DNA from 4 places in the Paenibacillus sp. 8b26 genome. Region 4 is predicted to be linked to each of the others. Evidence: riboswitches for the same ligand, from Rfam matches in the RefSeq annotation. Region 4 holds a riboswitch; each other region holds the start of a gene.

Evidence for each region. A riboswitch is a leader RNA that binds a small molecule or an ion and turns the genes downstream of it on or off. The one in region 4 is predicted to bind cyclic di-AMP.
Region 1: another riboswitch for cyclic di-AMP. It lies ahead of ACQ4MX_RS27795 (3D domain-containing protein); the one in region 4 lies ahead of ACQ4MX_RS14780 (G5 domain-containing protein).
Region 2: another riboswitch for cyclic di-AMP. It lies ahead of ACQ4MX_RS14380 (C40 family peptidase); the one in region 4 lies ahead of ACQ4MX_RS14780 (G5 domain-containing protein).
Region 3: another riboswitch for cyclic di-AMP. It lies ahead of ACQ4MX_RS07415 (hypothetical protein); the one in region 4 lies ahead of ACQ4MX_RS14780 (G5 domain-containing protein).

The regions. Positions count from the first base shown of each region.
Region 1 is NZ_CP192445.1:5,997,852-6,005,208, reverse strand. It holds gene ACQ4MX_RS27810 (PspA/IM30 family protein) at 1-404, opposite strand, end outside; gene ACQ4MX_RS27805 (NADH:flavin oxidoreductase/NADH oxidase) at 521-1,543, opposite strand; gene ACQ4MX_RS27800 (polysaccharide deacetylase family protein) at 1,847-2,653, shown strand; gene ACQ4MX_RS27795 (3D domain-containing protein) at 2,810-3,478, opposite strand; cyclic di-AMP (ydaO/yuaA leader) riboswitch at 3,486-3,660, opposite strand; gene ACQ4MX_RS27790 (amino acid ABC transporter ATP-binding protein) at 3,907-4,629, opposite strand; gene ACQ4MX_RS27785 (ABC transporter substrate-binding protein/permease) at 4,616-6,079, opposite strand; gene ACQ4MX_RS27780 (M20 family metallopeptidase) at 6,225-7,357, shown strand, end outside.
Region 2 is NZ_CP192445.1:3,117,443-3,124,799, forward strand. It holds gene ACQ4MX_RS14365 (YwhD family protein) at 1-307, opposite strand, end outside; gene ACQ4MX_RS14370 (M1 family metallopeptidase) at 432-2,444, shown strand; gene ACQ4MX_RS14375 (hypothetical protein) at 2,456-3,283, shown strand; cyclic di-AMP (ydaO/yuaA leader) riboswitch at 3,569-3,706, shown strand; gene ACQ4MX_RS14380 (C40 family peptidase) at 3,712-4,212, shown strand; gene ACQ4MX_RS14385 (GNAT family N-acetyltransferase) at 4,518-5,024, shown strand; gene ACQ4MX_RS14390 (4a-hydroxytetrahydrobiopterin dehydratase) at 5,100-5,399, opposite strand; gene ACQ4MX_RS14395 (hypothetical protein) at 5,519-5,812, opposite strand; gene motA (flagellar motor stator protein MotA) at 6,000-6,794, shown strand; gene motB (flagellar motor protein MotB) at 6,787-7,357, shown strand, end outside.
Region 3 is NZ_CP192445.1:1,663,286-1,670,642, forward strand. It holds gene kdpB (potassium-transporting ATPase subunit KdpB) at 1-596, opposite strand, end outside; gene kdpA (potassium-transporting ATPase subunit KdpA) at 649-2,325, opposite strand; gene kdpF (K(+)-transporting ATPase subunit F) at 2,478-2,555, opposite strand; gene ACQ4MX_RS07415 (hypothetical protein) at 2,768-3,163, opposite strand; cyclic di-AMP (ydaO/yuaA leader) riboswitch at 3,279-3,454, opposite strand; gene ACQ4MX_RS07420 (glutathione peroxidase) at 3,920-4,396, shown strand; tRNA gene ACQ4MX_RS07425 (tRNA-Leu) at 4,545-4,627, opposite strand; gene ACQ4MX_RS07430 (urease accessory UreF family protein) at 4,892-5,581, shown strand; gene ACQ4MX_RS07435 (hypothetical protein) at 5,611-5,736, opposite strand; gene ACQ4MX_RS07440 (hypothetical protein) at 5,934-6,155, shown strand; gene ACQ4MX_RS07445 (helix-turn-helix domain-containing protein) at 6,283-6,666, opposite strand; gene ACQ4MX_RS07450 (helix-turn-helix domain-containing protein) at 6,774-7,148, opposite strand; gene ACQ4MX_RS07455 (MarR family winged helix-turn-helix transcriptional regulator) at 7,334-7,357, opposite strand, start outside.
Region 4 is NZ_CP192445.1:3,221,972-3,229,328, reverse strand. It holds gene ACQ4MX_RS14790 (HD domain-containing protein) at 1-1,123, shown strand, start outside; gene ACQ4MX_RS14785 (TatD family hydrolase) at 1,166-1,936, shown strand; cyclic di-AMP (ydaO/yuaA leader) riboswitch at 2,138-2,420, shown strand; gene ACQ4MX_RS14780 (G5 domain-containing protein) at 2,690-3,838, shown strand; gene rnmV (ribonuclease M5) at 3,986-4,531, shown strand; gene rsmA (16S rRNA (adenine(1518)-N(6)/adenine(1519)-N(6))-dimethyltransferase RsmA) at 4,539-5,423, shown strand; gene yabG (sporulation peptidase YabG) at 5,573-6,469, shown strand; gene veg (biofilm formation stimulator Veg) at 6,670-6,948, shown strand; gene ACQ4MX_RS14755 (small, acid-soluble spore protein, alpha/beta type) at 7,105-7,284, shown strand.

The DNA.
Region 1 (7,357 bases), 2.8 Mb from region 4:
TTGTTCTTCATTTCCGTCAGTTGTCTGCGCATTTCATCCAGCTTACCACGCAGGTTATCGGCTGCCGCTTTATTCTGCTCGTAGCCCGTCTTGAACTCGGTCATTTTTTGCTCAGCAGATTTCTTTTCTTCCAACGCGCGGCGAGCCAGATCCACATTTTGCGCTTTTGCTGCCGTATGAGCCTGCTCTTCACGTTTTTTCACCAAAGCGGCCTGCTCTTCATATTGCTGTTTAAATCTCTTCTCAATGGCAATCTGAGCGGCTACCGCTTTCTCTGCATCTTCCAAGTCCTCTTGCATATCACGAATGTATTGATCCGTCATTTTAATTGGATCTTCGGCCTTGTCAATAATGGAGTTGATATTGGACATCGTAAGATCTCTTAAACGTTTGAAAATAGACATGTGAAGTTCCTCCTAGAGTTGAATGCTTAAATTTTAAGCTCTGTACACATGTTTACGCAAGCTTTGCAAATAGAGTTTCAAAAATATTATCCGATAAAATACATTTAAAGTACATTCTAAAAACCACGCAAGTATGGCTCCGGGATATCCGCCTGTACTTTCAGATCCCGCGATGCATGCAACGCCCAATACGGATCGCGCAGCATGGCGCGTCCTATCGCTACCAGATCAGCTTCTTTTTGCTGAATCACCCGCCGGGCATCCTCATAATCGTCCAGCAGACCGACAGCGATTACAGGTACATTCAGCTTTTCACGTATTTGATGTGCCAAATCCACCTGATATCCCGCTCGCGCAGATGGACCGCCGTTAGAACCAATCGGCCCCTCGCCACCAGAGGAAATGTGAAAAATATCCACACCTGCATCACGATATCGTTCCCCTATGCCCGCTATGTATTCCACATTATATCCGTTTTCAACATACTCTTTGGCGGATATCCGCATCAACACAGGCATATCAGACGGAAGTACCTCTTTAACAGCCTGAATCACTTCAACACCGAACAGCGATAGATCCTGTCCATACTCATCTTCTCTGGTGTTCGTTAAAGGTGAATGAAATTGATGGATCAGATAACCGTGAGCGCCATGAATTTCTACCGTATCAAACCCGGCTTCCACCGCGCGGCGCGCGCCTTCCTTATAAGCCTGAACCAGTTCCCTGGCTTCGGCTGTCGTTAAAGCATGCGGCTCCTTGAAACGTTCGCTAAAAGCTATCGAGGACGGTGCAACAGGCAAGTCGGCATCTTCAGCCTTTCGTCCGGCATGACCTAATTGAATTCCGATTTTGGCACCGTACTTGTGGACTTCCTCCACTATTTTGCGGTATGCAGGGATATGCTCGTCACTCCAAATGCCCAGATCATGATCTGTAATGCGTCCATCCGGGTGGACCGCTGTCATTTCCACAATAATCAGCCCGGTGCCACCTACTGCCCGGCTAACGTAATGGACATGATGCCAATCATTGGGATTTCCATCTTTGGCCTCCACGCTATATTGGCACATTGGGGGCATTACAATCCGGTTTTTTAAAGAGAGTCCCTTTAATTGATAAGGAGTAAACAAGTCGGTCACTTTGATCCATCCTTCCTTTAATTCCATGTCTCTACAATATGAATTGCAATCCCATTATACACCAGCTATCACTGGATACCGAATCCATTAAAAGGCTAAAAGCTGCGAAAATGCTGCTGTTTTCGGTCAGGTTTAATAGAATATATGCGTTTAGCTTCGTGATCTGCACTTACATCCGTTTCACAGGGCATTTCCACTCAACCTCTCAATAGTCTAACCCGTTCAGCGGCATAATTTCAACATGTCAGGTACATAATAAATGAAAGCAACCGAAGGAACCACTGCACGGAAAGGGGGATACATATGCCGTACAGGGTAATATTGCCAATCATGGCACTGTTACTAGCATTTTCGAGTTTTCCCGTTCACACGGATGCGCCTCCCGATGTCGGAACGACTCATCCCAAGGAAGCGGCCGTTGTTTCTTCAGCACACAAGAGCGGAGAACGAGCCACTCCCACATTAGCCATGCTTCGAAAAAAGCATGCGGATATTTTTAAAATGTGCGGCCCGCATACTCAGCAAATTGCCCTAACTTTTGATGACGTGCCCGATTCCCGGTATACGCCGCAGGTTCTGGACATTTTGCACGCGAATGGTATCAAAGCCACCTTCTTTATCGTCGGTCACCGTGCGGAAAAACACCCGGGCATGATTCGCCGTATCGTACGTGAAGGCCATGCCTTAGGCAACCATTCCTATACCCATCCGGATTTTAGGAAGGCATCACCGGAACGCTTTCGCAACCAGATTAAGAAAACAGAACATATTTTGGAGGCCACTGTCGGCTTTCGACCCAAGCTGATTCGCCCGCCCTATGGTGAAATTACGGAGCCTCAGCTCCAATGGGCGCGTCGTCACGGCTACATGATTGTAAATTGGAACGTAGACTCCCTCGATTGGAAGGGGCTCAGTAAAACACAAATTCAGCGTAATGTGATCCCGGCTACCGGACCAGGTTCCATCATTTTAATGCACGCAGGCGGTGGTCAAAGCTCCAACCTGAAAGGCACTGTTCAATCCCTGCCGGGTCTTATTCAAGCGCTGAAAGCCAAGGGGTACAAATTTGTCACGGTTCCACGGCTACTTCACACCTCGGAGCGGAAATAACAGTAAAGGGCTGTCTTACGAGCAGATGCATTCTGCTCGTAAGACAGCCCTTTTTTAATCGACAAAGCCCATATGAATCAGGACCGGCGATTAAGTTGTTTGATATTTGTTTACATAATATATATTATGTAAATATAATTCATTGGCTTATACAGTCTATTTATCAATGACGTACAGCTTCACATTTTGGAAACCAAAGTCATTCACAAAAGATGGACTTCCCGGAATGAAAATATCAATCCGTTTCCCCGTAATGGCGCTGCCCTTATCGCGAGCTACCGCTACAAAAGATTGATCCGGCAGCCCTGGATGGGAATAGCCTGTAACCAGCACTTTCGTACCCAACGGAATTACGTTGGGGTCTACCGCAATCGTACCGAGCTTAAGCGGATTTCCGAAATAGTCTACTGCTCCCCATTTTCCATTTTCACTGACTGCTGCGGAATACGCTGTGGCCTTCACATCAACTACTTTGCTGTAGTTAAATGTTTTGCCCCATGCTTCAACCTGTTGACCGTCACTGGCAGGCGCTTTCTCGGACAAAAGCCGAGGCTTCGAATCTGAAGCGACCTTTACCTTGTTCTCGTCCGGAACCTTAATTTGTACTCCTGCATATATATTGCTGGCAGTAACATCCGGGTTCTCCTTTTGCAGATCCTCTACAGATACCCCGTAACGCTGAGCAAGCAAAAAGAAGGTATCACCTTCCTTGGCGGTATGAAGCGAAGCGGCGTCCGCTACCCCTGCTGTCTGTGCCAATCCTGCGATAGCTGCGGCCAGCACTGCAAATTTCATTGTTTTTCCAATACGTTTCAGATGTTTCAAAAGATATGTACCTCCTCTAATATGCCTGCGAAGTTAGCTGTCGGATTCGGACTCAGGAGAAGCCCTATGCTTAATGCAATTCACCCCTAGGCACCTTCCATCCATTCGTATGAAGACGGATCAGAAGTGACTGCCGTTGTTACGTCCCCCGCACTTCCCATGATTTTGGGTCCCGCATTCAGCGCCTGTCGTTGCTGTCTGCTGCCCAGGTAAGTTTTGGCTCACTGCATAATATCACAATTTTGTAACCTTATCTGCATGAAAATGTTGGGAACCTTGAACATCATACTACATCTGTTACAATTTTGTCATCATGAAATCGAAATCAGTTACAAAAATCTGAACGAGGATGACAAAAAAAAGAAAAAGCCCTCCCGTCAAACTTCCACCGCGGAGGGCTTACTTCATAGCCTTTACAAGCTCATTTCTTACAAAACCTTGGCAAGAAAATCCCGGGTACGGTCATGGCTTGGTGTACCAAAAACCTGCTCCGGTGTACCTTGCTCCACAATTTGACCATTATCCATAAAAATAATGCGGTCTCCTACCTCGCGGGCAAAGCCCATCTCATGCGTTACGATGACCATCGTCATGCCACCCTCAGCCAGCTTCTTCATCACGTCCAGCACCTCTCCGACCATTTCAGGGTCCAAGGCGGAGGTCGGCTCATCGAAGAGCATCACATGCGGCTGCATCGCCAAGGCGCGTGCAATTGCAATCCGCTGTTTCTGTCCACCGGACAACTGGTTTGGAAAGGTGTCTTTTTTGTCTTCAAGTCCAACGGTACGCAGCAGCTCCAACGCAATTTTCTCTGCTTCCTTTGCTGACTGGCCTCTAACCTGAGTCGGCGCAAGTGTCAGATTTTGCAGTACTGTTTTGTGTGGGAACAGATTGAAGTGCTGAAACACCATGCCCATTTTCTCACGAGTTGCATTAATGTTGTGACCGCGTGCCGTAATCGGCTCACCCTCAAACAGAATCTCCCCGTCAGTCGGCTGCTCCAGCAGATTCATACAACGCAAAAATGTACTTTTTCCCGAGCCACTCGGTCCAATGACGACGACAACCTCGCCTTTGGCAATATCTACATTAATACCTTTTAAAATTTCATTTTTGCCGAACGATTTACGCAGTTGTTTAACGGTGATCACTGGCTCTCAACTTCCTTTCCCATAAACCCAACAGCTTCGACAAGCTGAATGTCATTACAAAATAAATAGCAGCCGCGATGACGAACGGACTTAATCCTTCGTAGGTGATGTTCTTAATGACTTGAGCCTGATACATAATATCCACCATACCGATGGTAGAAATGATGGAGGACTCTTTAATAATCGTAATAAATTCATTACCGATGGCAGGCAGTACGGACTTGAACGCTTGCGGTAAAATGACGTGACGCATAGCTTTGCCTCGTCCCATACCGAGTGAACGGGCTGCTTCCATCTGACCCCGGTCTACTCCCTGAATACCTGCACGGAAAATTTCAGCCAGATATGCCGAGCTATTCAGAGATAACGTAATAATACCGGACTGAAGTGGCGTAAAATTGACACCTAGCGTCAATGCAACCCCGTAATGGATGATCATAAGCTGTACCAGCATAGGTGTGCCACGCAGCACCTCCACGTACGCTGTACCCAACCACTCAATGATACGTATACCGCTCATCCGCAACAGAGAAATGATCAGACCAATGATAAATCCGAACAGTACCCCGAGGGCGGACAGCAACAATGTGTAGCCGATACCCGTAACGTAAAAACTGCGATATTTCCAAAATATATCCACAATGTTATGGGAAGAAGCCTGTCGATCCGCAGAGAGCGCGCTCGCTTCCGTGGAAAACTTTTCAATAGACCCATCTGCTTTCAGACGAGCCAGCGTTTTATTTACAGATGCCAGCAGTTCAGTATTTCCTTTACGAATACCTACAGCCGTTTCTGCTCCTGCTTCCTCAGGCACCGCCTTGGCAAGTGTTACAGTGCCATCCAATGTGTATCCTTTAGCGACAGTGTCTTCGATCACTACAGCATTCACACGTTGGGTCCGAAGCTGGAGCACCAGATCGGATATTTTGTCCAGTGAAGTTACTGAGGCATCGGGCACTTTCTGAGCAATTTCCTCTTGGATACTCCCCTTTTGTGCTCCGATCTTCTCGCCTTTCAAAGCAGCCATCGTCGAATATTTGTCCTTATCCTCCGGGCGTACCATAATCACTTGCTTGGAGTGGTAGTACACATCCGAAAAATCAATACTCTTTTTGCGTTCATCCGTCGGTGTCATACCTGACAGAACCAAGTCTACGCGGCCACTTTGCAGAGCAGGCAGTAACGAGTCAAAGCTCATGTCCTCAATGACCAGCTCTGCACCCAGATCCTTGGCAATTTCATTGGCGATATCAACATCAAAGCCAACAATGGTATCCTTACCGTTAACTACTTTATGAAACTCATACGGCGGAAAATCGGCACTCATGCCGAGTACAAGTTTTTGCTGTGTCTTCGCTTCCGTTCCGTATGCAGTGAGCATAGGAAGACCAGCCAGCAGCAAGATAACCGCCGTCAAAATCAGGGCGGTAAAACGATATGCCTTTTTCAATCTTTTTTTCTCTCCTTAAATTCTTTATAATAAATAAGATTGTGTCATTATAAATGAATATGCATGAATATGCAATGAATGTTATAGTACTATTTTATGATTTTCACAGTATGTAAATTACAGTTTCCACAAAGGAGTTTTTATCATGAATAGCAAAAATACGATTCAACGCACCATTGAGCAGCATGCAGCACGTTTCAAGGACATTTCTTTATATATTGGCGCCAACCCTGAACTGGGAAATGAGGAATTTTTGGCCTCTGCCCGTCTAAAAGAGGAATTGGTTTTTCACGGATTTGAAGTTCAGTCCCCTGTTGCGGATATAGAAACGGCTTTTATTGCGACTTATAAAGCAGCCAAACCCGGGCCGGTCATCGCTTTTCTGGCGGAATATGACGCTCTGAAAGGCTTGGGACACGCATGTGGACATCACTTGATCTGTATGATGAGTACAGGAGCTGGTGTCGGCCTCAAATCAGTCATTGACGAGATCGGCGGAGAAATACGAGTATACGGCACACCTGCCGAGGAAACGCGCGGTGCCAAGGTTCCCATGGCGGCTGCCGGTTTGTTTGATGATTGCGATATAGCGCTCATGACACATCCTTATGACCGCTATGAAAAATCCGGCAAATCGCTGGCAATTGATGCTGTACAGTTCGAATTCTTTGGAAAATCCGCTCACGCCGCTGCTAGTCCCCACGAAGGTATTAACGCGCTGGACGCAGTGATTCAAACGTTCAACGGCATTAATGCGTTCCGCCAGCAGGTGAAGAGTTCGGTACGTATTCACGGCATTATTAATCAAGGAGGCCAGGCAGCGAACATTATTCCCGATTATGCTTCTGCTCAATTTTATGTACGGGCTGCTACACGTCATGAACTGAATTCATTGACTCGCCGTGTCGTTCAAATTGCTGAAGGGGCTGCCTTACAAGCTGGGTGTCGTCTGGAAACCTCGAATTATGAAACATCTTACGATGAAATGGTGACCAACCGTGCGCTTTCCGATGCCTTTACCGCTAACCTGGTGCTGGCGGGCATTGCGCAGGAGAACATAACAGAGGGTGAAGATCACGGCTCTATGGATATTGGAAATGTGTCGCTGCACTGTCCTGCCATTCATCCTTACATTCAAGTTATTGACGAGAAGCACGCCTTGCATACACCTGAATTCCGCGATTTGGCGATGCAGGATCGGGCGCTGGAAGGAATGTTGTTAGCCGCCAGAACCCTGGCATGGACCGCCTGTGATGTAATTACGAAACCTGAATTGCT
Region 2 (7,357 bases), 100 kb from region 4:
GCATCTCACAGGCAGTCGCGCCGCCGTACATACGTCCTTCGGGCGTGCGATCCACGGCTACCCATACCAGCCATACCTGGCGTCCGTTCGGTACATCCTCTTTATTCGTAGAGAACTTGATTCCACGTTCTACTTTACTTTTAGCATGCATGGCACCGACATCAATTTTTGCCTCGCCGTGGTCAATGATGACCGGGGACATGCTGTTCAGGTCGATTGAACCTGCGCCGAAGCCCTTATGTTTACTCTTGCCACTGACAATGTTCAGTGCAATCTGTTTTTTGCCGTCCGGCTGATTTTCGCTCATGCGTCACTAGGCCTCCATTTTCCGTCTTGACATTCATTCTACACTATAAATATTTTAACTAATAATCTCCCGAAAGCAAACATATACATGCTGTAGATGCTTGTCAACGGGAGGTATCCATTGTATGACCCCAGCACGCACCAAAATCGTTTTATTGTCTACACTAGCCCTCGGTCTCCTCGCAGGGACGTTATGGTTTGCCTGGCAGCCTGAATCTAAGTCCGATCCGCAATCCTTGGGCAAACCGTCGTACGATTCCCAGTCGGAGTCTGCGCTTGCGCCAAACATGGGCAAGCCCCTGGGGGCAAACATCCTGCCTGACGTGCCCCAAAGTCCTCCACAGCTCGCTTCGGAAATTCTCAGCAAGCGTGCGGTGGAATACCACATTGACGTGTCCCTGGAAGAAGGACAGGTTTTGCGGGGCACCGAGACGCTTACATGGAAGCATCCGGGCACCAAAACCGTGAATGATCTGTATCTGCACCTGTACCCCAATGCCTTCTCTTCCATGGAAACCACCTTCATGAAGGAATCCGGGGGCAAGCTGCGCGGCGACACCATGCCCAAGAACGGCTTTGGCTCCATGACACTAACTGAACTTAAAACGGAAGACGGTTTATCCCTCCTGCACCGGACTCAATACGTACAGCCGGATGACGGTAACGTGAACGACCGCTCGCTCATGAAGGTACGTCTCCCCAAGCCGGTCCGAGGCGGTGAAAGCATTACATTATATATGAAGTTTGAGGTAAAGCTACCCGCCATCTTCGCACGTATGGGCGCAACAGATGATTTTGTCATGGCAGGTCAGTGGTTTCCCAAACTCAGCGTCTACGAAACCGCAGGACAGCGCGGACGCGCCGAGGAAGGCTGGAATCTGCATCAGTATCATGGAAACTCCGAGTTTTACGCAGATTTCGGAATTTACAGTGTGCGGATTAGAGTGCCTGAAACACACATCGTGGCTGCAACCGGATTTCCCACCCGTGGAGCCGTCCGGCAAAATGGACAAAAAATATATCAATTCTATGCCGATGACGTGCACGACTTTGCATGGGCCGCTTCACCGAATTTTGTAGCCGCAGAAGAGCCATTTTCTTCTGCCGAGGTGCCGGGTGTCAAAATCAAGCTGTATCTCGACCCATCGCACAAGGAGCTCAAGGGACGCTATATGAGCGCAGCCAAGGCCGCCCTTTCCTATTACAGCAAGTGGTACGGGCCTTATCCATACTCGACCCTGTCCATCGTTGTACCACCCAAAGCAGGCAGCGGCGCGGGTGGCATGGAGTATCCCACACTCATTACGGCTGCAGCGGCGGATAATCCGAATCCCGGCTATAGTCTGGAGCGGACGGTCGTTCATGAGATTGGGCATCAATATTTCTATGGAATGGTGGCAAACAACGAATTCGAGGAACCATGGCTGGATGAAGGCTTTACCTCTTATGCAGAGGAACGACTCATGGAGCAGGAATATGGGCTCATCCCTAACTTTCCGTTACAGTCTGGACAGGTATCATCCCCTCAGCCGTTAAACCGTGAGTCTTGGAAGTACGGCTCGGCTGCTAAATATGCACAAAATGCCTATTCTCGGGGCAAGCTGGTGCTGCGTGGCATTGAACGACAGGTCGGCGCGAAAAAAATGGATCGCATTATGCGTACCTACGTCCAGACCTACCGATTCAAGCATCCATCCTCGCAGAATTTTCAGCGTATCGTCGAAAGAGTCACCGGACGTTCGTGGAGCCACTATTTTGAACAATATGTATACGACGGCCAGATGGCGGATTTTTCAGTGGATCGCATTACGAACCGCAAGCTGGCCAACGGATACGAAGCAACCATTACACTCAGCAAAAAAGGGGCGGATTATCCCAAGGTCCCTGTTCAATTTACCTTCAAGGACGGCACAACGATATTCAAGGCATGGGACGGAACGGGCAAAAGCACCACCTATCGACTAAAAAGTGCATCTCCGGTCTCCCATGTGATTGTTGATCCGCTGTACACGATTGCGCTGGAGAACAAGCATATCAACAACAGCCTGAAGGCCGAACTGAACGAAAAAACCCAGACCCGTTGGAGCATAAGTGTTACCAAGCTGCTGGAGACACTGCTTGGAAGTCTGTCATGGTGAGGTGTCTATAGATGCGTACTGTTATAAAAGAAGGCTGGGCGCTTGTGCGCATACAATTTTATATTGTCATCATTCTATTTCTGTATCGACTGCTATGGGGCGTTTTTCTCTATCGGCTGGTACAATCCGCCGTTACTCCCCTGCTGCTGCGCTACCCCGATCAGGGTCAAAATGAACTGGGACAGACGTTGTTTTGGATGGAGAGCCAGATTGCCCTGACGGACAACCGAGAGGTTCATATGTATCTGTGGATACTACTGGGGGCAACGGTGCTGCGTACACTGATTACCCCCTTCATCCGGGCGGGAATATACCAAAGTCTGCACACCCATGCGACCGAGCCACAGAGTCTGTCCTTTTTCCGCGGAATGAAACGTCATGGCTTGTCATCGCTGATCTATTACGTCATCGAGCTTGGACTCCTGCTGCTCCCTGCTTTCTGGATGGCTCCTAAGCTCTACCCTATCGTGGCAGGGGCGCTGCAATCTCCCGCCTATCTCCTACATGTGCTGCCCTATGCCATCGGTTGGATTGCTTATGGCTGGTTCATCCGCCAGTGCATCCTGTACATGCAGCTAGGCACCGTAGGTGGTCACGCCATACTATCGTCGCTGCTTGCCTTCTTTCGGCAAATCCTCCCGGCTATCGGTATTTCGCTTCTGCTCGGTGCAGGTGTACTGCTCGTCCTTGGTCTATTCGGCACGATGGCGATAATTTGGACTGGTATGCTGGCACTCATTCTCCAGCAAACGTATCATTTTGTTACCAGTCTGGTCAGGCTATGGCACATCAGTTCACAGTACCGACTATGGCATACCGATATCTCCGGCAGAGGTTGAACCTTCACTCCGTTCCTCCCGAACAATTTCTGGCTGTCCAAAGTCAACTATCCATCTCCATTCATATCCAGGCAAACGGCACATAACTGAATACTCTTAACAAAATCTGTTCCCGCGATAAAGGGAGCAGATTTTTTTGTAACTTTTTGCGATGAAACATTTGCCAAAGCCAGCCGACTTTGTTACAATAATCGCAGTGAACTGATAGTAACAACTTTGTAATCTTTATTGTAACCTTTACCTTAAAAACATCGTTATCGTGAATACTGCTCTCCAAGGTGCACATCTTAAGTTAAGCCTAATTCCTGGCACCTGGGAAGCGGGGGAACCAGTTTGGGTGAATTGATCTCGCAACAGAGTGGTCATAGGGGAACCTTCTACCGAATCCTTAAGCTAACCTCGCAGGCATTGGAAGGGGTATATTTTTTTTGAAGAAGAAGCTAACGATCGCAGCCATGGGTCTCGCCATTGCCTTTACATCTTTTACATTCGGTGGAGGAAGTGCATTTGCAGACTCTAAGATGGACCAGGTCATCCAAGATGCCAAAGGAACGAACTACAGAAGCGGAGGCACTACACTCGACGGGTTCGATTGCTCCGGCTTCACAATGTATGTATATCACAAACTGGGAATTAATCTGCCCCATCAATCCGGATCACAATTCAAAATGGGATCTTCCGTATCCCGCGACGAAATGAGACCTGGTGACTTGGTGTTCTTCAACACCACAGGAAGAGGCATTTCCCATGTAGGTATCTTCGTAGGTGAAGGGAAATTTGCCCACTCCTCATCTTCACGTGGTGTAGTTGTTAGCTCACTGAACGAAAACTATTACGCTAACCGCTATGTCGGTGCAAAAAGAATTATGAGCACAGACGCTTACCACGCTGTAGCTTCTGAAACTCCTGATGACGACAACGTAGAATAACTAACGAACAGCAAGCTAACCCTGAGCCGCAATTTGATTCTGGCCGGAATCGAATTGCGGTTTTTTATGTCCACAACATCAGAAACGTTATCGTTACTGACGAACTGACACCTCAAAAGGTTTCAGATTTTGCGAACATCGTCGGTTTTACCGTCACGGCTGGGGGAGCATATGAGCAGTAAAGCCTTCTTATTGAATGTATACCCGACTTGGGTACGAAATAAACACCGCTTGCCAATCCCCTGCAACTTGTCTACAATCTGTTGTTAATGGTTTAAGTACTTGTAAAAGGAGGATGGGAAGACATGCCGGCCTCAATATCTAACTACCGGATCGTACCGATGGACGAGCAGCAGGCGGCTGCGATATGTGAGTGGCGCTATGATCCACCCTACAACATATACGGCTGGCTACCTTGGGAACAAATGAAGGCACTTGAAGTCGAATTTGGAAGCCCCACGCTTCGCCAAGAGCAATATGTTGCTGTGCTGGATGACGAGAACACGCTAACCGGATTTGCTCAATATTTCCCGATGATTGGAGTGACCCGGCTGGGTCTGGGAATGCACCCCCAATTATGTGGACATGGCAGAGGCACCGATTTTGTCCGTGCCATTGCTGAGGAAGCCAGACGACGCAACCCGGAGAATGAAATTGATCTGGAGGTACTGACCTGGAATGGGCGCGCCATTCGGGCTTACAAGGCAGCCGGATTTGAGATTACGGATACCTATGAACGTCAGACCCCTGATGGCAAAAAGCCGTTTCATTGTATGGTATATCATCCTGACCCCCAGCCTCGTGTTCAATGATAAAAGCGCCTTCGGCATACAACGGCATTGTTGTATATCGAAGGCGCTTTTATCATATGGCAGACCATGATCAGCTCAATGACTGCTACGCATTTTCTCAAAAGCTTCATTATATTGTTGGGCTTCCTTAATATCTACGGCCATAATGCCACCGTCATCCCAGGAGGTTAAGCGCAGGGTCACGGTCTTATAATCAATCGTAATAAATGGATGATGATTAAATGCTTCCGATATAGCAGCAACTTCATCCACGAATGCAATCCCTTTCATAAAACTGGAAAAATTATATTTGCGGACAATCCAGCGTCCTTCCTCCAGTTCCCAGCCCTCCAACTTCTCCAGATGTGCTTCAATCTCTTCTTGTGTAAAAGGCATGTTACGACTCCTCCCCGTTTATACGGAAGCCTTTCAGCCGCTTGAATGCGACCAAAACTACGATATAGTGGTGTCCATATTACCACGGCCCCGTTGATAAATCCATAAGACGGACCTGTTCAAATCAAAGGTACCGACGTTAGCTCCTCATCCCCAATGAGCACATAGATACGGTGCTGCTCCGGTTCATAGATGACAACGCCGCTGCCCACAGCGATAACGGGCTCTGTACCCAGCGCATAAAACAGGTCTTCAGCCAGCGCTTCACTGACTTCCTGACGCCCTGCCGGGTCCAGCCTGTCCCAATCTTCTGCTTCCATTTCGAAAAATTCATAGCTATCCGGAATGTGTCCCACAGCCTCTGTCAAATCGTTCAAAATTTGTTCATACTCCCGTCCGTGCTTCACTCCCATGCCATTTCCTCCAATTCTTCCACCATTCATTAGATAATCACCTTATTATACCGGAAATTCGTACTTAACAAAAAAGAGAGTTTTGTCGATAAATACTATAATCCGTCTTGTAATGACGTGCCTGGGGCAAGGACGACCCCGGCGGCATGAAAGGATTCAAAATCTATTCTCATGGATGAGGTGTATCATGCAAATTTCAACCATTATCGGACTTGTACTCGGGATTATGTCATTGGTCGTCGGGATGATTCTCAAAGGCGCGCCAGTGATCAACTTGGTCAACAATCCCGCTGCTTACATGATTATTTTTGTCGGAACAGCAGCAAGTATTTTTATGGCCTTTCCGATGGAAGAAATCAAACGGATTCCGAAGCTGTTCAAGGTTATTTTCACGGAACAAAAGCTTTTGGACCGTAAAGAGCTCATCGGCACATTTACCGAATGGGCATCCATTACCCGTCGCGAAGGCCTGTTAGCGCTGGAATCCAAGGTAGAGGAGATCGACGATCCCTTTATGCGTGGCGGTATGCGTATGATTATTGATGGTAATGATCAGGAATTCGTACGTGACGTTCTGATGGAGGACATTAATGCTACTGAAGATCGACACCGCTCCGGCGCGCTGATTTTCTCTCAGGCTGGTATGTACGCTCCAACGCTTGGGGTACTCGGTGCCGTCGTAGGTCTGATTGCCGCTCTGGCCGATCTTAGTGACATGGCCAAGCTGTCTCATGCCATCGCGGCAGCCTTTATTGCGACGTTGCTTGGTATTTTTACAGGTTATGTCCTGTGGCATCCAATGTCCAATAAGCTGAAACGGTTATCCAAAAAAGAAGTGGAGCTTAAATTGATGATGGTCGAAGGCCTGCTCTCAATTCAATCAGGTATATCCACCATTGCGATCAGCCAGAAGCTGACGATATTCCTGACTCCAACCGAACGGGCTACCCTGACCAAGAAGGATGGGGATTCCGGTGAGTAAAAAAAGACATGAACCGCACGAGGAGCATGCCGACGAAAGCTGGCTGTTGCCATATTCCGACTTGATGACCCTTCTGCTAGCTCTTTTCATCGTCTTATTCGGGATGAGTGCGATCGACGCCAAAAAATTTGAAACTATGGCTCAATCCATGAGTGCGGCTTTTAGTGGCGGCACTGGCATACTGGATCACTCTGCCGCCAATCCATCGTCACAATCCGCAGATATGGGCAAAAATAAAGAACAGGTAACACAACCTATAAAGTCTAAAGCCACTTCTACGGCTGAACTGCAAAAGCAACTCGCCCAGCGGGAAGAAGAAGATTTGAAAAAGCTCAAAAAGCAGATGGATCAGTATATTGAAAATAATGGTCTGACTCCGCTGCTCAATACGAAGCTGAACCAATCCCAGCTCATGATCACCATTAGCGATAACGCCTTGTTTTCATCGGGTCAGGCTGAGGTAAAACCGGAAGCACGAAAGCTGGCCAAGTCCATCTCCAGCATGCTCCAGCAATTTCCCGGATATGATGTCATCGTATCAGGCCATACAGATAATGTGCCGA
Region 3 (7,357 bases), 1.6 Mb from region 4:
ATTTTATCAATGAACGTCTCACCCGGCTCTGTCGTAATCCGCACCTTAATTCGGTCACTGACCACGCGCGTCCCGCCGGTTACTGAGCAAAAATCACCGCCCGATTCCTTGATCACTGGAGCCGATTCTCCCGTAATCGCCGATTCATCCACTGAAGCAAGACCTTCAATCACCTCACCATCACTCGGAATCATCTCGCCCTGGGACACCATCACAATGTCACCTTTGCGCAGCTCGGTCGAGCTGACCACCTGAATCTCATCCCCGACAAGCTTATTGGCTTGTGTGTCCTGCTTGGATTTCTTCAAAGAGGCAGCCTGCGCCTTCCCCCGCCCCTCTGCGAGCGCTTCGGCAAAGTTAGCAAAAAGCAACGTGAACAACAGGATGATAAAAACAGCCAGATTAAAGCCCATTTCGTTACCAGTTCCAAAATAACCGGGAAACAGCAGCATGAGCAGCACGACCAATGTGCCGATCTCCACGACGAACATGACAGGATTTTTCATCATGATCATCGGATTTAATTTCATAAAGCTATCCTTGATCGCATGCTTCAAGATGCTTTTGTCCAGCATGCGTTTGCGTTGTTCCTTCATGATCAAGCACCCCGTTCATCCATTCTCATTTTCTTCTTCCTGTTCATCTTCTTCACATGGTCAGAAATTCAGCCACAGGCCCCAATACGATTACGGGCAAAAAGGTCAACGCGCCGATCAACAGCACAACCCCGATTAAAATCGCCCCAAACAGCTTGTTGTCCGTGCGAAGTGTGCCCATCGTCACGGGAGTCGGTGCTTTGGCATTCAATGAAGCCGCTACAGCTAACAGTGCAACTATAGATACATATCGTCCGAAGAACATAACAATCCCTGTTGTCGTGTTCCAGAATACGTTGTTATCCGCAAGACCTTCAAATCCCGAGCCGTTATTAGCCGCAGATGAAGCATATTCATATATCACCTGAGTCAACCCGTGATATCCGGGGTTTGTGACCGCATCGTACCCCCAATGGCTCATAAAAGCGAGCGCAGTCGGCACCAGAATGAGAAACGGATGTACCAAAATGGCAATCGCGATCAGCTTCATTTCCTTGCCTTCAATTTTCCTGCCCATAAATTCCGGCGTCCTGCCGACCATCAATCCACATATAAACACACCCAGAATCGCGTACATCAGCATATTCATCAGCCCGACGCCCTTACCGCCGAAAATGACGTTCAGCATCATTTCACCCAAAGCAGCCATACCGCCCAGCGGGGTCAGCGTATCGTGCATATTATTCACCGAGCCTGTGGTTGCCGCCGTCGTTACAGCCGTGAACAACACCGATTGTCCAATGCCGAAGCGAACCTCTTTCCCTTCCATGCTTCCCTGAGAAGCATCCACACCCAGTGCATGAATCAACGGATTGCCCGTTTTCTCCGACACATACGTAATGGATAGGAAGACGAGGAACAATACCATCATGGAGCTAAAAATAATCCAGCCCTGCTTGCGATTACGGGCGAACAGTCCAAAGGTATACGGCAGCGAAGCCGGCATCACCCACATCGCCAAAATTTCCAGCACATTCGTCCAGGGATTTGGATTTTCAAAAGGATGCGCCGAGTTGGCCCCATAGAAACCGCCCCCGTTCGTACCCAAATGCTTGATCGATTCCATCGAAGCAACGGGTCCCAAAGCAATCTGCTGCTGTGTTCCGCTTAGCGTCGTGATATCCGCCGCAGGCTGAAGTGTCTGCGGTACTTTCAGTCCAACCAGCACCAGCGTAAGTACAAAGGCCAACGGAAGAAAAATCCGTATAATCGCTTTGATAAAATCCTGAAAAAAGTTGCCCATCCCTTCACCGCGCCGCGTCAATCCTCTCATAAAAGCCGCAGCAACCGAAAAACCGGAAGCAGCCGAAGTGAACATCATCATCGTAACGAACGCCATCTGCGTCAAATACGTAAGTCCGCTTTCTCCGCTATAATGCTGGAGATTTGTATTAGTCATAAAGCTGATCACTGTATTAAAAGCAAGTGACGCTTCCATATTGCCATTTCCAGACGGATTAACGGGAAGCAGTCCCTGCAAGCGCAGCAGCACATAGCTGACCGCCACAAGCACGACATTCGTAGCAATGAAGCTCATAACGTACGTGGTCCAGCGCATGCTCTCCAGCTTTTTCAATCCTATAACCTTATAAATCAGCTTCTCCGTTCCGCCAAACACCCGATCCGTCCGATTCGGTTCATTTGAGAACACATGATATATATAGGTGCCCACTGGTTTCACCAAGAGCAGCAATATCACAATCACAATTCCAATTTGCAGCAGCTCCATCATCTATTCCCTCCTTCAAAATGCTCCTGCGTTTTTGGAACAACAGACGAGTTCATAGCACCAGGCGAGTGCACACGTTTGCGAAAACCCGCTGCCTCTGGTGTCTCATCCACGATCTGCTGTCCCCCGCCCGCTTGATCCTGTTTAGCTGATTAGAACTTTTCAGGATTCAGGAGTGCGTAGATTAAATACACAAATACAATAACAGTAAGCGTAAGCACAACCATCATCCTTTTCGCCCTCCTTTGGAGGTCTGCGCATCACACCAGCGTACAAACAGCAGTATCACTCCATAACTCACACCCATCACGAGCAGCATGTATATATCCATCATGTTCATACCCTCCCGTATCGGTCCTCAGATCGTCATTCTTACATCCTCGTAAAATCACCATACAATGAATTCGAAAATTTTAATTTATATTAGCCATACCGTAAGCGACTATCCGTTCAGCAGGAAACCCACCTCTCCATTCAAAGTGTAGATCACATGGTCTGCTCCCAAACCTCGATAAATCCCTTGAGGATTACAGCCTTGTGTAATGACATAGACCGAATCTGATGTCAGCGGCCGGCAAATTTGCAGAAAACGGCACGTCAGATTCAAGCTGTTCTCAAACAAATACACGCAGCCAATTTCTTTTTTGGGAAAATTCCATTTCCCCGCTTGCATCGTATTGATGCGCACAATATGCTCCACACCCATTTTTTTGAGCTGTCGTTCCTCCTGAGCGCTATTCGTCAGAACCGCAAACGCCAGTTTTTTGTACATAAGCAATTTCACAAAATTTCTGCCCGATTCATTCGGTGCAGTGACAATGATTAGCCGACCTTCCATCAGTAGCTCCTCTCCCGGTATAAAAAGACAACAAAAAGAAGCCAAAGGAAAAAGGCTTTCCTCCGGCTTCTTACGTAACCATGATAAAATAAACCATGGCTGCACACGGCGGTTTGTTGCCTCTCCCTGTACGCTTACGAGGTTAGCTGTCGGATTCGGACGTGAGAGTCGCCCTATTTCTGGCACTTGGCCAGAAAATTCACCCCATGAGACACACGGCCCTTTAAAAGCCGAATAGATCTCCTTTGGTTCCCCCGCTTTTGCAACTGCAAAATTCAGCGCTATAGACAATTCGTTGCTGCTTCATTCACTTCATTTGAAATTACGTCTTGAATCATACACCCGCGCAAGGAACACTGTAAAGCTCACCTGCAGGGTTATAAATCGGTCTTTAGAGCAAAGAAGATTAATAATAGCGCTTACAATTGAAATATCCTTCTCCCAGCTCCTTCAAGCTCGGTTTTTCATCCCTTTTTGAAAATGACGGGCATGTCAATATTGGCGTATGGAGAGCATTTTTTGTCCCTTTTTTGTAAAAGAGAAAGAAAAACTGCTGTATGCACCTGATAAACGCCGATTGAGCCTGTTTTTACGATGAGAAACACCGCAATTCGCCCCATTTGCAGTACCATTTGCCGTTTTGAACAAAATACGATTTTACAGTTTCAGACAGTGCAATACATCTATTATAGACTTGCAACCCCTCGTTAAATTGCTTACAATTTAATTGCAAAATATTAAATTAGGAGGGATACCATGACCGTTTATGAATATGATGCACAAACCCTGCAAGGGAAAGAGATTCCGTTGTCCACATACGAAGGAAAAGTTCTGCTTATCGTGAATACAGCCAGCAAATGCGGGCTAACCCCTCAATACAAGGCGCTACAAGAGCTATATGACCAATACCATGAGCAGGGTCTTGAAATCCTGGGGTTTCCCAGCAACCAGTTTGCCAAGCAAGAGCCGGGTTCCAGCGAGGACATTTCGGAGTTTTGCCAGATTAATTATGGAGTTACGTTCCCGATGTTTGCCAAAACAGATGTCAATGGCGATCAGGCACACCCTTTATTCCGCTACCTCACCCGGACAGCTCCGGGCGTACTAGGCTCCAAAGCGATCAAATGGAATTTTACTAAATTTTTAATTACACGCGAAGGTAACGTATTTAAGCGCTACGCCCCACAGACAACTCCGGATAAACTGGCGGGGGATATCGAGAAGCTCTTGTAGCGAAGCTTACAAGCCACTTCATCACTGTTCACAAGCAGCCGAACCAGGCGGCTGCTCCTGTGGCTAGAAAAAAAGGGATATAACAAAAAAGCATCCCTTCACGTCAAAAACGTGTCAGGATGCTTTTTTAACTGTGTCTTGCATGTAATGCGGTCGAGAGGACTCGAACCTCCACGGGCGTACGCCCACTACCCCCTCAAGATAGCGTGTCTGCCATTCCACCACGACCGCAAATTCTAATGTTTTGAGGCAACAGATTTATTATACTCCCTTGTATTCTATTTGTAAACATAAATACAATAATTATTTTAAAAGTCATATAACCTAACATATAAATGCTATAAAAATATTTAATTTGACATACAAGCATCTTAAGTGTAAATATATATTACATAATATCATTAAAATTTTTCTTAATCTGATTTTTAAAGTCACTTAATATGTCATAAAAACTATACTCTAAGGAGGCGAACCGCTTTGCAAAAAGGCAATCGTTTGCTGAACTACGCATTGCTGTTGGACCCTTCCCTGCCTGTCGGTGGCTTCACTCGTTCCTACGGGCTAAAGGAGCTGTTTCGAAATGGTCGTTTAACCTGTCTGCAAGACCTGGAACACTATGCACGCACCGATCTGCATCCTCAATTCACATCCCTCGATGGCATGGCTATCAAAAGCCTTTATATCGCTGTTCAGCAAAATGATGGTTGGCGTATCGCTCTTATTGATAAAATGCTGCACGCCCAGCGTTCTTCCCTACAGCACATGAAAGAGTCACGCCTATCCGGCCAACGCCTGCTCAAGCTCGCTAAGGCTTTGTACCCTTGGCTTGAATTCGACCAACTCGAAGCTATACTCATCCAATACAATGCGATTGGCACACTCGCAACCGTTCATACCTGGATTAACGTTTCTCTTGGAAACGATGTAGAGCAAACCATTCACGGTTACCTTGCCGCGGCAGTGTCCTTCTGTGTCGAAGATGCTTCCAAACTACTCCATCCTCCTTATGAGGAAAAAAATCCTGTTATTCAACGAATGACCAACGAGCTTCTAGACGCATGGAAACAATTCAACACCCCTGAGACTGAGCCAACCGCATTTCAGCGTCGCCTTCTGCAAAGACACTGGTCCAACTCCTACATTACGCAGCCACCCTATATGAGCAGCAACCACCAGCGCGGGTAAGATTCGACTAATTCCTTCGTCTGTCCCCATTATACGCCTCCAGCATCCCCCTGATGCCTGTTTTCCCCCTTCCAGCACAACGCCAAAAGCACTTCCACCACTTTTTTCAGTGGCAGAGTGCTTTTTTTATCCAGATTACAACTGACATTTCTCACATTTACAGGCTCCGGATGGATTATTCAAACCATTTATCACTTAAATAAGTAATAAATTTATCTCAATTACGTATTTTAGATTGTAAAAACACGTATAAACGTGTATCATGGTTTTAGATGGTTAATTCTAACATGTTTACTGATGATTATTATAACACACCAATTATTCCGCAAGAATCCGTAAGGGGCGATTTCACTTGAACAACAAAATGCCTGTCACCTCCTTCGGGTGGGCCATCAAACAAAGGCTTGTCGAACTTCGGCTGGATCAGAAAACATTTTGTGAAACGCATAACATCCCGCCTTCACGCTTGTCCAATCTGATTCACGGCACCCGCAAAGCACAAAGGTACAGAAAACAAGTTGCTGCAATCCTCAACATCGACGATAACGATTATAAGGAGGCATCACCACTCTGAAACCAACGATGTGTGCGTCCCCCAAGCATACGGCACGCTATAACATCGGCAACCCAAATAAACTCGTCAATCGAACCCGTCGGTCCGTTTTACGGGTTTTCAACCTGAGTGATCTTTAGCGAGAAGATCATTCAGGCTGTGTTTTGTCATTCTCACCTTTTTGCTTACGATATTTCGCAAATTCCACATATTCTAATATGAAATTCTGTTCTTCTGTATCCAGATCCTCTGCCTGGCAATTCAATGGCCCCATTACTCCAAAAAAATAAGCAGCCTTCTGCTCCTGAAGTACGCCCTCACCCGGCTTGACGCCTTTCATTAACCAATCCAGCGATACATTAAAAAAGTCCGAAATCTGGATTAAATGCATCGTCCCCGGTGTTGTTTTGCCTCTTCTCCAGTCTCCAAGATTCCCCGAGCTGATTTTGAGCTTTTCACAAAACGCCTTCTTTGTCATTCCCCGATCCTTAATCAAGGATTCAATCCGCTGATAAATCGTTTGGTCTCCCAAAATTATCCCCTCCGACACCCTAACTTTTCTTGAACTATTCCCAAAATTTCAACCTTCATTGCAACCATACTTATTCGGTAATCATCACTTTAATATTCTGCACCCGTTTATTCTGCCGTTGAATCTTCCTGTTTTTTCTCTTTACGGAAGCGAGTAAATTCAATATACTCAAGTATAAATTCCTTTTCTGTTTCGCTAAGCTGTTCCCCCTGGCAATTCAGTTGCCTATCTGCATCAAAAAAATAAGGGTCTGTCGATTCCTTTAGCACCTCACTCTGAACATTCCGCCCCAACATGATCCAGTCCAGACTGGCATCAAAAAACGAAGCGATTTCAATGAGCTTATTCGTGCCCGGTGTCGTCTTGCCTCTCTTCCAATCACCAAAATTTCCTGTACTGATACCCAACTGCTCGCAGAATGCCTTTTTTGTCATTCCCCGCTCCTTGATAAGCTCCTCAATTCGTTGGTAAATAGATTGCATAGAAGTTCCTTCCTCCCTAGCAGGCTCTCAAATAACGATATCATGTTTCCTGTTTTCATTTCAAAGATCACGTATGTTAAAATTGCCGAATTATGTATGTTGGTTTTCATTATACCACAATATGCAACAAAAACCGCCTGTTTTCCGAAGAAAACGGCGGCCTTCCGTCAGTTCGCCTACATCAATTACGGAGCAACGTTGTCGATTTT
Region 4 (7,357 bases):
GGAGCATAGTCGTTTTTCGCATTCGTTAGGTGTGTACGAAATTACACGGCGTATTATTTCCCAATTTGACCGCGATGAATTTTCCGATTGGCCGAAGGAAGAAAGTTTAGTCGCATTGTGTGCAGCTTTGTTGCATGATGTGGGGCATGGCCCGTTTTCCCATTCTATAGAAGAAGCCTTTCATATGAATCACGAGGATTGGACATGCCGGATTGTATTGGGGAATACAGAGATTAACGCTGTGCTGCGGCAAGTCGATGAGGAGCTTCCTGCGAAGGTGGCTGCGGTAATTGCCAAAACGTACGACAAGCCGATTGTCGTAAACCTGGTCACAAGCCCACTGGATGCGGACCGTATGGATTATTTGCTGCGGGATGCGCACTCAACAGGCGTCAATTATGGCACCATAGATTTGGATCGTATTTTACGGTTGCTGCGTCCTCATAATGGAAGAATTGTTGTGAAGGAGTCAGGCATGCATGCGGTAGAGGATTATCTGATGTCGCGCTATCAGATGTATTGGCAAATTTATTTTCATCCTGTGACACGCAGCTCGGAAATTTTATTACGTAAAATTTTCAAGCGGGCGAAGGAGCTATTTAGAAACGGATATGAGTTTAGTTTTCTGCTGGAGCCATTCCCAGACCTCTTTCGGGGAGAGCTTACGGTGGAACAATATTTGATGCTCGACGAGTCTTTGATTCAGACAGTGTTCAGTCAGTGGAAACGGGAAAAGGACGAGATTTTAAGCGATTTGAGTGCCCGTTTTATGGATCGCAAGCTGTATAAATATGTAGAGATCGAAAATATGGATACAGATACCATTGACAACATTCGGACAGCGCTGGAGCTGGTTGGTTTGCACCCGGAATATGATCTGGAAATTGATTTTCCGACGGATCTTCCTTATGATGTGTTTCGGCAGGGTGGCTCGACGGACAACCAGATTTTACTGCTGGGACGTAAAGGAGAAGTGAGAGAAATTTCCGAAGTGTCGGAAATTGTGCGCTCCATTAGCGGCATTCACCGGGGAAAATATCACATGTACTATCCCCAAAACAAATTGGATGGGGTAAAGGACAAGCTTCCTGCCGAAATAAGGAATTATTTTGTCAAACAATAGACAATTATATGCCAAATAAAGTAATAAAGGAGACAAAAAACCTTGAATTTATTCGACACTCACACTCATTTAGATGCGCCGCAATTTGACGAAGACCGCGAAGAAGTTATAGCACGCGCTGTCGAATCGGGAGTGACCCGAATGATTAATATCGGATTTAATCGTGAGACCATTCCGTCTACCATGAAATTGGCCGAAACGTATGATTTTATTTATGCGGCAATTGGATGGCATCCACAGGATGCGATCACGATGCAGGAGGGCGATCTGGAATGGATTGCATCGTTATGCAGTCATAAAAAAGTCGTGGCGATCGGAGAGATTGGCCTGGATTATTATTGGGACACGTCGCCGAAGGATGTACAGCATCGGGTGCTACGCAAGCAGATTGGACTGGCTCGTGAGCTGAACATGCCTATTGTCATCCATAACCGGGATGCGCATGAAGATATTGTTAAGATTTTGCGTGAAGAAAAAGCGAGTGAGGTAGGCGGAGTGATGCACTCCTTTTCCGGGAGCTGGGAGACGGCTAAAATGGTGCTGGATATGGGCTTTCACCTCTCTTTTGGCGGGCCGATAACGTTCAAAAATGCCAAGCAGCCAAAGGAGGTACTGGCACAGGTGCCGCTGGACCGTCTGCTCATTGAAACGGACGCGCCCTACCTGACACCGCATCCGTTCCGCGGGAAGCGAAATGAGTCCGCACATGTAGGACTGGTCGCAGAGGCTGCTGCCCAAATCAAGGGAATAGCGGTGGAGGAATTAGTGTCAATAACGACCCGAAATGCCCTGGAACGATTTGACATTAAGTAAAAAAGTGAAGAAATCAATCAAAATAATGAGATAGACGAAGCTAATCATGAATTTGTTGCAGGAAACTCGAGAATATTACAATATTTTAACCGAATATTTTAGAAAATGTACTTGAAACCTGCTTTACAACATGCATAGAAACAGGATATCATCTTTTCAGTGAATTGTTGTTTGAATGTAAACACCAACAGCTCATTTCATGAACCAGTCTCGCTGAGTCCCTTTTACAGGGAACGGGGGAACCGATATGGCTTACAGTACGTCCGGTGTATGGGCAAGAAGGGAACGTCTCTTCCGCCAGCCGGCTCGACCTAGATTCCTTTCCCGGATGGGATTGAACAGGTGGAGGGGCCGTATTTCGATTTCTTTCTGGGTCTTCGGGGTGAATGTGAAGGCAACCGCCATGAGCGGTTGACCCAAGCTAGGGCGTCTCTCTACGTCCGAACCCGACAGCTAACCCCGTAAGCGTAACAAGAGAGAAGCCATCTCGTGCATGATTTTTCCGCATATTCGCACATGTCGGAAGCCACGAAAGAGCTCTCTAGTCTCTTTCTCTGGCTTTTTTTGTTGTGAATAAAAGAAAATCTGTCATCATACTGTGATTAAACAGGGGAGGACAGCATGCCGCGAAGACGGGTACATGGTGCAGGACAGTCGCAGTACGGGCTTGTCTTGTAGAAAATCTGTTATAGTCACGTCAATCTCAACTATGTCTTACTCCAGACGGCGGGCTATGTAAGGAGGACGGAGGAAATGGGCATTTTCCAAAAACAGGAGACCCATGAGTCACGCTCATCCAGCATGTCTTACGTATTGCGTTGGAAGCAAGAAAATGTGCGCCAGGCTGCTTTGGTTGCTATTTTTCTAATCGCACTAACGATTATGATTTCAATTCTGGTGTACACTCAATCTAAAAAACAGGTCTTTTTTGTCATCGACGGTAAGGCATCTGCGGTAGAAACCCGGGAATCCCAGCTCCAAGATTTGCTCAAAGAGCATTCGATTTCACTTCAGCCGCATGATACGGTTTCGATGCCGCTGAACGGAGCAGTTCAGGATGGGGATCGCGTAGTTATCAAACGTGCCAATCAGGTCAAAGTATCCTCAGGCAATGAGACGAAAAAGTTGTACACAACAGAAAATACAGTAGAGGGTGCCATTCGCACCTCGGGCTATAAATTATCGTCAAATGATAAAGTTTACCCTGCTCTGGATGCCTCTGTTTCGTCTAACATGGACATAAAAATCGTCCGTGTGAAGAAACAGCAGGTCGAACAGAAGCAACAGGTGCCTTATCAGGTCATCAAAACGGCCGATCCGAGTCTCTATAAAGGCGATAATCGGGTCATCCAAAGCGGTAAAACGGGTGTTGTGGTCCAGCATGTTCAAAAGGTATACCATGACGGAAAATTGGTATCCAAGCAACTGGTAAATAAGGAAGTCGCGCAAAATCGTGTGGATAAGGTGATTGCGGTAGGAACGAAGAAAAAACCGGTCGTTCTGGCTGCTTCCGTCGGTCCCGAAGATGCTGTTAAGGCAACACGGGTTAGTTCGGGCAATGCTGTCCGTAAAGCAGGTGTGAATTTCAAATACAGTAAAGTATTACAAAACGTCTCCATGACGGCGTATTCCTCACAGGAGTCAGGTATCGGTACACGTACCGCATCCGGCACGCGTGTCACGGAAGGGCGCACCATTGCTGTCGATCCAAGTGTGATTCCAATCGGCTGGTGGGTGTATATTGAAGGGGTGGGCTTCCGCCGTGCGGAGGATACCGGTGGCGCGATTAAAGGCCACAAAATCGATGTGTATTATGAGAGTTTAAGTCAAGCCAATCAGTTTGGTCGAAAGCACGGAAAAACCGTATATGTGATTGGACCAGTGAAGCCTGAAATTAACTAAAAACGTGTTGTATATGTTTGGGTCAATGCGATACTATTAACATCATAGTTATGCCATGCTAAGAAGAGGATATCCTCTTCTTATTTTGTTTTCAAAAGCAGGGAAAGATGAATATAGCTTACTGTGTAGTTGTGGAGGGAAACGCAAATGATCAAGGAAGTGATCGTGGTAGAGGGTCGGGATGATACGGTGGCTATTCGCCGTGCTGTCGAGGCGGATACGATAGAAACGGGCGGCTCCGCCATCAATAAAATGACGTTGCGCAAAATTGCGTTGGCACAGGAGCGGCGGGGTGTCATTATTTTGACCGATCCCGATCATGCAGGGGAGCGCATCCGCAAAATTATCGCCTCCAAGGTGCCCGGTTGCAAGCAGGCCTTTATACCAGAGGCGGAAGCGACGCGCAAAGGGGATATTGGCGTAGAGAATGCCTCGCCTGAAGCGATCAGACACGCTCTCGCACGGGTGCATACGACGGTGGAAGGGGCTGATCCTCTAATCGATTGGGCGGATCTGATTGACGCCGGACTTATCACCCACCCAAATGCTGCTGCACGGCGTATGGCTTTGGGTAATGTGCTGGGGATTGGTTACTGTAACGGTAAGCAGCTACATAAACGGCTCGCTGTGTTCCAGATCAGCCGTGAGGAATTTGCCGGTGCGCTGGCACAAATTGAAAGTGAAGGATTGTGATATCCGTATGACAGGGATTCAAGATATAGCAACACCGCGGCGCACGAAGGAGATTATTCAGCGGCACGGGTTTTCGTTCAAAAAGAGTTTGGGACAAAATTTTCTGATTGATCAAAATATTCTGAACAAGATCGTGAATGCTGCGGGATTGGACGATACGAAGGGTGCACTTGAGATCGGTCCGGGGATTGGCGCTTTGACCGAGAAGCTGGCGCAATCAGCCAAGGTAGTTACTGCTGTCGAGATTGACCAGCGGCTCTTACCTATTCTCGAAGAGGTACTGGCCCCTTATGAGCATGTGAAGGTACGCCACGGAGATGTGCTGAAGCTGGATTTGTGCGAGGTATTCGCTTCCGATTTTGCCGGGGTCAGTAAAGTGAGCGTCGTCGCTAATCTGCCGTACTACGTCACTACACCGATTCTGATGAGGCTGTTGGAGGACAAGCTTCCTCTGGAGAATATCGTCGTCATGATCCAAAAGGAAGTGGCTGAGCGTATGGCTGCGTCTCCTGGGACGAAGGATTACGGCAGTTTGAGTATTGCAGTGCAATATTACAGCGAGCCTGAACTGGTCTGCATCGTACCGAATACGGTGTTTATTCCTCAGCCGAATGTAGAATCGGCGGTCATCCGTCTGCGTGTGCGGGAAGTGCCCCCGGTAGAGGTGGTGGACGAGCAGCATTTCTTCGAAGTCGTTCATGCTTCCTTTGCTCAACGTCGCAAGACCATTTCGAATAACCTGAAAAGCCGCTTCTTTACCAAAGAGAACAGGGACACGCTGGAGCCGCTGTTGCTTCAGGCAGGCATAGAGCCCTCCCGTCGGGGCGAGACGCTGAGCATCGAGGAATTTGCGCGTCTGAGCGCTGTGCTGCTGGAGGCCGGGATTTCCTAACCTGACGCACAAGTGATCGCTTAGCAGCAGTTAGAGGGCGTCTGGTTGCGCTTTGCACGGTTGTGGCTGGCTTGCATAAGCTCCTGAGCATGGATAAGGAACCAAACTGTGCATTCACCCATACGATATGGGAGGGGTGATACAGTGTGATGATTTTAGGAGACTTGGTCGTTCGAAAATCGTACGGCGGAGATGTCACGTTTCGCGTTGAGGACATCCAGCGGGATAAAGTGATCATTAAAGGGACGGAATTTCGGCTGCTTGCCGATTCCCCCGTGAACGATCTGGTCAAGGTGCCTGCTGACCAGATTAGCGGGAAGACACGGCAAGCCCATATTAAGGCGGATGAGTCTCTCCATCTGCTGCAGCAGGCACGGCAGAAGCAAGCTGCCCGCAGTCAGGCGGCTTTGATCGGGGAGTGGAGTGATCCGGTGGAGTCGACGTATTTTGAAATGCCCGGCAAGGTACTTCATCTGGATGGGGATGCTGGCTATTTGAGAAAATGTCTCAACCTATATGAGCAACTCCGCGTTCCTGCAGAGGGGCATCATGTACATGAATCGGCAATGGCCGACACGTTGTATCGGCTGCTTCCCCGTATTCGACCGGATATCGTAGTCATTACCGGACACGACGGGGTATTGAAGCAGCCGCAGCCTTATGATTTATATAGCCTGAAAAGCTATAAAAATTCGCAAAATTTTGTGGCGGCGATCCAGGTAGCGAGACAATATGAGCGTCATCTGGATTCACTGACGATTGTGGCGGGAGCATGTCAGTCCCATTTTGAAGCGCTGCTGCGTGCAGGAGCGAATTTTGCCAGTTCGCCAGGGCGCATTCTGATTCACGCGCTGGACCCGGTATATGTGGCTGCCAAGGCAGCCTTTACGTCGATTCGTGATACAGTCAACATGGGTGACTTGTTTCATCAGACGATAAGTGGCAGCCGTGGCGTAGGCGGTATCGAAACCCGGGGAAGCTATCGTATCGGTCTGCCCAAGCTCGAAAATTTGTCGACTCTTAAAGTAACGCCTTCTGCAATCTAGGGTTTAAACCTGTTGAATAGGATTTGCGTGGATAAAAAGCCTCTGATTACAGGGGCTTTTTGGCATTTTTATACGCATATTCCTGTTCGCAAAAAATTAAATTGACAAATTATTTTTCGTGTTGATATAATATTTAGCTTGATTTGACATTGTCTCTAAAATTCGTTATAATGGACAAGGAAAGAGGTGGTCGTTAGGCAATGGCTAAAAATACGCTGTTGGAAATCAAACGCAGTCTCGACGCACATGTAGGGCAAAAAATTTTGCTGCGGGCTAACGGCGGACGCCGTAAGACCGTCGAACGAACTGGTGTCTTGGAAGAAACGTACCCTTCTGTTTTTATCGTCAAGCTGGATCAGGAGCAACAAACGTTCAAACGTGTCTCCTACAGCTATGCTGACATTCTTACTGAGTCGGTGGAAGTTACTGTATATGATCCCGACTCCCATACAAGTGTCGAATATTTTGACACACCTTAATTGATTTTATGTAATCTATACCGGCTTTGCAGGTTTAACGGCGGCTTCGTCATTTCAAATGACGAGGCCGTTTTGTATTAGGATGAAGCATCGCGTCTCTGCGCACACTAAGGCGGGAATGATCTTCCTTATTCCACTGCCGAAGGAGGCGTATGCATGAGTCGAAGAAGACGAAGTGTCATGTCGGAAGAGCTTAAGTACGAGCTGGCTAAGGATCTTGGATTTTACGATACGGTCAAGGAAGAGGGCTGGGGAGGCATTAAAGCCAAGGATGCAGGCAATATGGTCAAGCGGGCCATTCAGCTTGCAGAGCAGGCAGCTTCCCGCAAATCGTAGCCATCGGCGGTGCTGACGAAAAAGCGGGGATATCCGGTTCATACCGGGTGATCTCCGCTTTTTTGAACCTCAT